Linked DNA regions of Sediminitomix flava. The protein of the gene in region 2 interacts with the protein of the main gene of each other region in a pairwise test. Links are inferred from orthologs where the notes say so. Each region holds a gene or a part of one and is shown on either strand. Other genes may lie near its edges.

Region 1 (3,075 bases), on a different replicon or contig from region 2:
GCAATAAGAGTATTTTTAACTACTCTGTATTCGATACCTTTGTTGAAACAAGCCTGTCTGAAGTTGTTCACCTCCGCTACTGTCATCGTTCCAGCGTCTACGATGTAGAAGTTTTCAGTGTTTGCAAGCTTCTGGCTTAATTCTTCAACAAGGTTTAATTTTTCTTGTTTTGTCATAATGATAAATTATACAGAAGCTTTTTCAACTTTGATTCCAGGACCCATTGTGCTAGAGATAGTGATACTTTTGAAGTAAGTACCTTTAGCAGCAGATGGTTTCAAACGGTTAAGAGTATTGATCAACTCAGCAGCATTGTCTGCCAATTGGTCTGCGCTGAACGATACTTTACCGATGCTTGTGTGAATGATACCAGTTTTGTCAACTTTAAAGTCAATTTTACCAGCCTTCACTTCTTTAACAGCATTAGCAACATCCATTGTCACTGTACCCGCTTTAGGGTTAGGCATCAATCCTCTAGGACCTAAAACACGACCTAAACGACCGATTTTTGCCATTACAGTTGGCATAGTGATGATCACGTCGATGTCAGTCCAACCACCTTCAATTTTCTTGATGTAGTCGTCCAAACCTACGTAATCAGCCCCAGCAGCTTTTGCTTCTTCTTCCTTGTCTGGTGTTACCAGTGCAAGTACCTTAACTTCTTTACCTACGCCGTGAGGAAGTGTAACAACACCTCTTACCATTTGATCCGCTTTACGAGGATCAACGCCAAGTCTCACGTCAACGTCAACTGAAGCATCGAATTTTTCAAAAGAGATCTCTTTCAACAAAGCACAAGCTTCAGGAAGAGTGTATGCTTTTTCAGCATCTACTTTTGAAATTGCTTCTTTATAGTTCTTAGATAATTTTGCCATTTTTCTGTTTCTGGTTTTTAGTTATCCCAAGGAGCTGTTCCTTCAACAGTAAGACCCATTGAACGAGCTGTACCAGCGATCATTTTCATTGCTGACTCAATAGTAAATGCATTCAAGTCAGGCATTTTTGTTTCAGCGATAGTACGCACTTGGTCCCAAGAAACTGAGGCAACCTTATTACGGTTAGGCTCTGAAGAACCTTTCTTGATCTTTGCTGCTTCCAAAAGCAAATTCGCTGCAGGAGGAGTCTTGATAACAAAATCAAAAGACTTATCTGCATAAATTGTTACTAGAACTGGAAGGAGCTGACCAGCTTTGTCTTGGGTTCTAGCGTTGAATTGCTTACAGAAGTCCATGATGTTAAGTCCTTTCGAACCTAGCGCTGGACCTACTGGAGGTGAAGGGTTTGCCGCACCACCTTTGATCTGCAATTTCAGGTAACCCGTGATTTCCTTAGCCATCTTCTTAATCTACTTTTTCTACTTGTTTATAATCAAGTTCCACTGGCGCATTACGCCCGAAAATTTTAACCATAACGTTGAGTTTTTTCTTCTCTTCGAAGACTTCCTCAACCGTACCAGTAAAGCCATTGAAAGGACCATCCATCACCTTCACTTCTTCTCCTACGGAATATGTGACATCCATTTGGATCTCTTCCGTCTCGGCCTCATCCACTTTACCAAGAATTCGGTTAATTTCAGACTCTCGCATAGGCTTTGGAAGCACTGAAGGGTCTTTTGTATCCGCATTCAGAAAACCTATGACACCTGGAACACTGTTTATCATGTGAAGAACCTCACCATGTGTTAAGTTGGCTTGCACAATCACATACCCTGGGAAGAAGTTTCGTTCTACCGCAACTTTCTTCGTTTTTCCATCTCTGGATTTACGAATCTGGAATACTTTCTCGGTAGGAACCATTACTTCGGTAACAAAGTCAGTCAAACCTTGGTTTTCGACTTCTTTCTCTAAGTATTGCTTCACTTTCTTCTCCTGCCCACTTACGGCACGGACTACATACCATTGTAGTTCACTCATGATTTATATATTACGAGGTTCAGTGTTTTACTATTAAAACAATGCGTAAATGTTTTCTAGTGTAGCTCTTGTAACGATGTCCACACCATAAACAACTAACGCAAATACTGTTGATGCTACTAACACCAAAAGAGACTGTTCTTGAACAGATGAGAATGGTAACCAAGTTACGTTCTCTTTCATTTCTTTAACTGACTCTCTGATAAATTTCATTACCGCCATAATATTCGCTTTTACACACAAAAAGAAGCTCTGTAAAGAACCTCTCTTGCATAAGTTTAAAAAAAGTACTTTATAATAAACCCAACTTTTATTAGGCTTGATTTGCACGGGCGGTAAGACTCGAACTCACGACCTTAGGTTTTGGAGACCTCTGCTCTACCAACTGAGCTACGCCCGTATATTTCCCTGATTCGGAGGTGCAAAAGTATAAACTCTCTTTAGATAATCAAAACTTTATCAAGAATTATTTTAGTTAATTCCCTTTAATAGAGTTAGTTAACCTGTGAAGTTTTTTTGCACTTTTTCTCGTTTGAAAAACAAACCCCTTCAATTAACGAAATTGAAGGGGTTTTTCTTGCACGGGCGGTAAGACTCGAACTCACGACCTTAGGTTTTGGAGACCTCTGCTCTACCAACTGAGCTACGCCCGTTTAATGTTTTCCTCAGTGTTTCTCTCTGAAAGCGTTGCAAAGAAATAGGGTTCTATTTTATTTTCCAAACCCCTTTATCTTTTTTTTGCTGTGATATTGTACTATAGCTTGATTATCAATTGGAAAATTTTTAGCTACAAATCACTTTTTTTTGCAATCTGCAGATTTTTCTTTTCATTTAAAGTTTATTTCAAATGAAGAAAATTATCCTATGAAGTCAGTAATCTTAATTTTCACACTCTTTTTTATGTCATTGTTAAGTTTTGGACAAAAAGTAGAAGGTTGGTCTATTCTAGCCGATGTGAGATTTGAAGATGTTTATTTTGAAGAGGTGGATCAGTATTTTCTGAAGCCTATTTTCGGAAAGAAATTATTGAAAGCAAGCAAAACCGAAGTAACGATTACAGGTTTTGTAATGCCTTTTGAAGTGGAGGGGGAAGATAAAATGATTATCCTTTCTCAAAATCCATATTCGTCATGCTTTTTCTGTGGTGGTGCAGGGCCTGAAA
Region 2 (3,328 bases):
CTTCAAGTCGAATAAACTTCAGACGCATCAGTCGCCAAATAGCAATAAAAGAAAGTATTGAGGTGAAAAGACTTAGCTCTAGTAAAATATTATCTGTATCAAAAATCAGATAGAAACAGAATACAAAACCAAAGCCTAGAAATCTGCCAGGAAAAGATGATAGCGAATTGACTTGTTGGAGATAATGAAATCCCCCAAAATCAAAGATTTTATTGGAGAGTACCCAAGATTTTATCCTTTCCAAGAATAAAAGCAAATTGATTGCTATGATGGTAAATACTCCTATCAAACTTTCGTTGCCCCAAAATTGCTGTAAAAGCAATGAAATTGGGATTAGAAGGATAAAACTAGAAAGAACATAAATCTGACTTTGAATGTGTAAGTGCCGTTCCAAATAAGCAAAGACTCGACCTATTGCCATGACACTGATAGATGAAAAAAGAAATGCCCAAGGCAGTTCTGTAAAAGAAGCAGACGACAAAAACTGATGATAGCAAACCGTAAGTATGAGCGCATGGGTCAAGCCTTGGAAGAAATGATGCGCAAATAAAAACTTCACAGCATAATATTCCCGAGGTGTTTCCAATAACTTCAATTCATAAAGAAAGCGTTGAAAATAACGGAGGTATATTGATGGTATTTGTAAAAAGGTCTGCACGATGCTTCTTTAGGTAAAAAATATATCTCTCAGAAAATATAGTAAAAAATAAGACCTTTTCTTGGGATAATCCTAAGAAAAGGTCTTTGAAATTTATATGAATTGATTACTCGTAGGTTAAAACGAATTAGCCGTTCATTGTAATCAAGAATTCGTCATTTGATCTTGTGCCACGCATATTCTTTTTCAAGAATTCCATTGCTTCAGTAGAGTTCATGTCAGACATCATACGTCTTAAGATATCAACACGCTGACGTGTATCTTTATCAAGAAGTAGATCATCACGACGCGTACCCGAACCAGGAATATCGATAGCAGGATAAAGACGCTTATTTGCAAGCTTTCTGTCCAATACCAATTCCATGTTACCTGTACCTTTGAATTCTTCGAAGATTACTTCATCCATCTTAGAACCTGTCTCGATCAATGCTGTAGCAAGAATTGTCAAAGAACCACCGTTTTCTACGTTACGAGCCGCACCGAAGAAACGTTTTGGTTTGTTCAAGGCATTTGCATCAACACCACCAGACAAGATTTTACCCGATGAAGGAGCTACTGTATTGTAAGCACGAGCCAAACGAGTAATAGAGTCAAGCAAGATGATTACATCATGCCCACATTCTACCATACGTTTTGCTTTTTCCAATACAATTGAAGTGATTTTCACGTGTCTTTCAGCAGTTTCATCAAAAGTAGATGAAATAACTTCTGCATTTACACTACGCTGCATATCTGTTACCTCTTCAGGACGTTCGTCAATAAGAAGGATGATTAGGTAACATTCAGGGTGGTTTTTAGCGATAGCATTGGCCACTTCTTTCAAAAGTACCGTTTTACCTGATTTAGGCTGTGCCACGATCATACCCCTCTGACCTTTACCAATAGGAGCGAACAAATCGAGAACACGAGTAGAATAAATATCAGGACGGTTACTCAACTTCAATTTCTCATCTGGGAATAAAGGAGTCAAGTATTCGAAAGGAACACGATCTCTGATTTCCTCTGTAGTTTTACCATTTACAGATGAAACTCGAAGAAGTGCAAAATATTTTTCACCCTCTTTTGGAGGACGGATATGTCCGCGAACTGTATCTCCTGTTTTAAGACCAAACAATTTGATCTGAGATGGAGAAACATAAATATCATCAGGACTTGCCAAATAGTTATAGTCTGATGAACGAAGGAAACCATAGCCATCTTGCATGATTTCAAGAACACCTTCATTTGTAATTAGTCCATCAAACTCTTTCATTGAAACAGTCTGTGGTGCTTTTTTACGAGGTGCTGGTGCTGGAGATGGAGCTGCTGCTTGAGCTTCAGCTACAGGAGCTTCTACTTCTTCAGTAGGAACCACTGACTCTCTTGCAGGTGCTTTAGATTTCTTTTCAAAAACAGGCGCTTCTGTTTTTACAGGTTCTGCTTTAGGTTCTGGTGCTTTTGGAGCTGGAGCTGATTCTTTTACAGGTTCTGCTTTAGGTGCTTCATCTGAATCTTGAACATTTACTCTTCTACGGCGAGAAATCAATGTTCTAGGAGCATCAGCTTTATCGTTCTTCGTTTTCTTTTCTGATTTTTCAGCTTTCTTAGGCTTAGGTGCCTTTTCTGCTTTAGGAGATTTTTCAGCTTTAGATGAGTCTTCTTTTTTAGGTAGTTTAGACTCTGGAAGAATTGCTTGTTGATCTAATATTTTATAGATGAGTTCTTTTTTGGTTGTATTGCTGTAGTTCTTTACCCCAAGGTCTTTGGCAATATCTTTCAATTCTGAAAGCAGCCTAATCTCCAGTTCTTCTATAGTATACATAATAGTGTGTGAGGTTCTATAATTATACCCTTGTGATAGGGTTCTAATTCCAAGAAATTAACGGATTGAATAAAAATGATGAATTTGCTTTACTTTTTGAGAGAGGCAAAAAATAATGTGATATGATGTTGTATCTCATTAAACACAGCCAAAAATAAGCTAAACGTGTATAAATAACAACAGTTGTAATTAATTATTCGCCTCTTTTATTTGCCCTCTAAGCGGCTATGAAAGTGTGAAGCAGTTATTTTTTAAGATTTGTGCAATATAAGCGAGTTTATCATTAAAACCATCTCGTGGTCTATTTTTCATTGTAAATAAGCTGTAATACTGACTGACCTACGGCTTTTAAAACGTCTTTATCGATGTTTTCCATAGTATCGTCTGTAGTGTGCCAGTGCTCGAAGAATGTTCCCTGCCCTGTAAGGTCTTGATGAATAACGTCTATCATCGGAATTTTAGCTATTTCATTTACAGGCACGTGATCATCCGTTATAGGATCTCCTTCTTGATGGATAAAATGGTGTCCATAACCTAAAGACTCAGCTGTTTTCCATAGTTTACGCACGATCTTACGACCATAATTCATAGAGTATGCTTCTTTAGGGAATGTAGCTCCTTTTGCTCCTACCATATCCAATAGTATTCCATAATAAGCATGATAACCATTAGGGTATTTGTTCTTAGACCAATGAGTAGAACCTAGACAGTAATAAGACTTGTAAGGTTGTGTATAATCTTGCTCTACGAAGCTCGGCTTACCTTGATCTTCAACATCGAAAAGCAGTAAATCAATCCCTACGTTAGGTTTTAATGACGATTGCTGTAAGGTACGCGCTATTTCTAAAAGGACTGCGACTCCACTTCCA

Evidence for each region.
Region 1: the proteins of rho (region 2) and nusG interact in binary tests that used the Escherichia coli proteins (3 or more experiments, as listed by UniProt). The link is inferred for Sediminitomix flava from one-to-one orthologs.

The regions. Positions count from the first base shown.
Region 1 is NZ_QGDO01000001.1:1,721,448-1,724,522, reverse strand. The notes cover bases 128-2,871. They hold nusG (transcription termination/antitermination protein NusG), read right to left. Parts: upstream 1,914-2,871; coding sequence 1,341-1,913; downstream 128-1,340. Other genes in these bases: BC781_RS06770 (DUF3299 domain-containing protein), read left to right, coding at 2,814-2,871; BC781_RS06785 (preprotein translocase subunit SecE), read right to left, coding at 1,947-2,135; rplK (50S ribosomal protein L11), read right to left, coding at 893-1,336; rplA (50S ribosomal protein L1), read right to left, coding at 186-875; rplJ (50S ribosomal protein L10), read right to left, coding at 128-176. In the rest of the region: more of rplJ, read right to left, coding at 1-127; more of BC781_RS06770, read left to right, coding at 2,872-3,075. UniProt on the Escherichia coli protein: Part of the processive rRNA transcription and antitermination complex (rrnTAC). The complex forms an RNA-chaperone ring around the RNA exit tunnel of RNA polymerase (RNAP).
Region 2 is NZ_QGDO01000004.1:148,868-152,195, forward strand. What follows is about bases 123-3,119. They hold rho (transcription termination factor Rho), read right to left. Parts: upstream 2,460-3,119; coding sequence 786-2,459; downstream 123-785. Other genes in these bases: BC781_RS16165 (cyclic nucleotide-binding domain-containing protein), read right to left, coding at 123-658; BC781_RS16175 (M28 family peptidase), read right to left, coding at 2,761-3,119. Outside these bases: more of BC781_RS16165, read right to left, coding at 1-122; more of BC781_RS16175, read right to left, coding at 3,120-3,328. UniProt on the Escherichia coli protein: Facilitates transcription termination by a mechanism that involves Rho binding to the nascent RNA, activation of Rho's RNA-dependent ATPase activity, and release of the mRNA from the DNA template.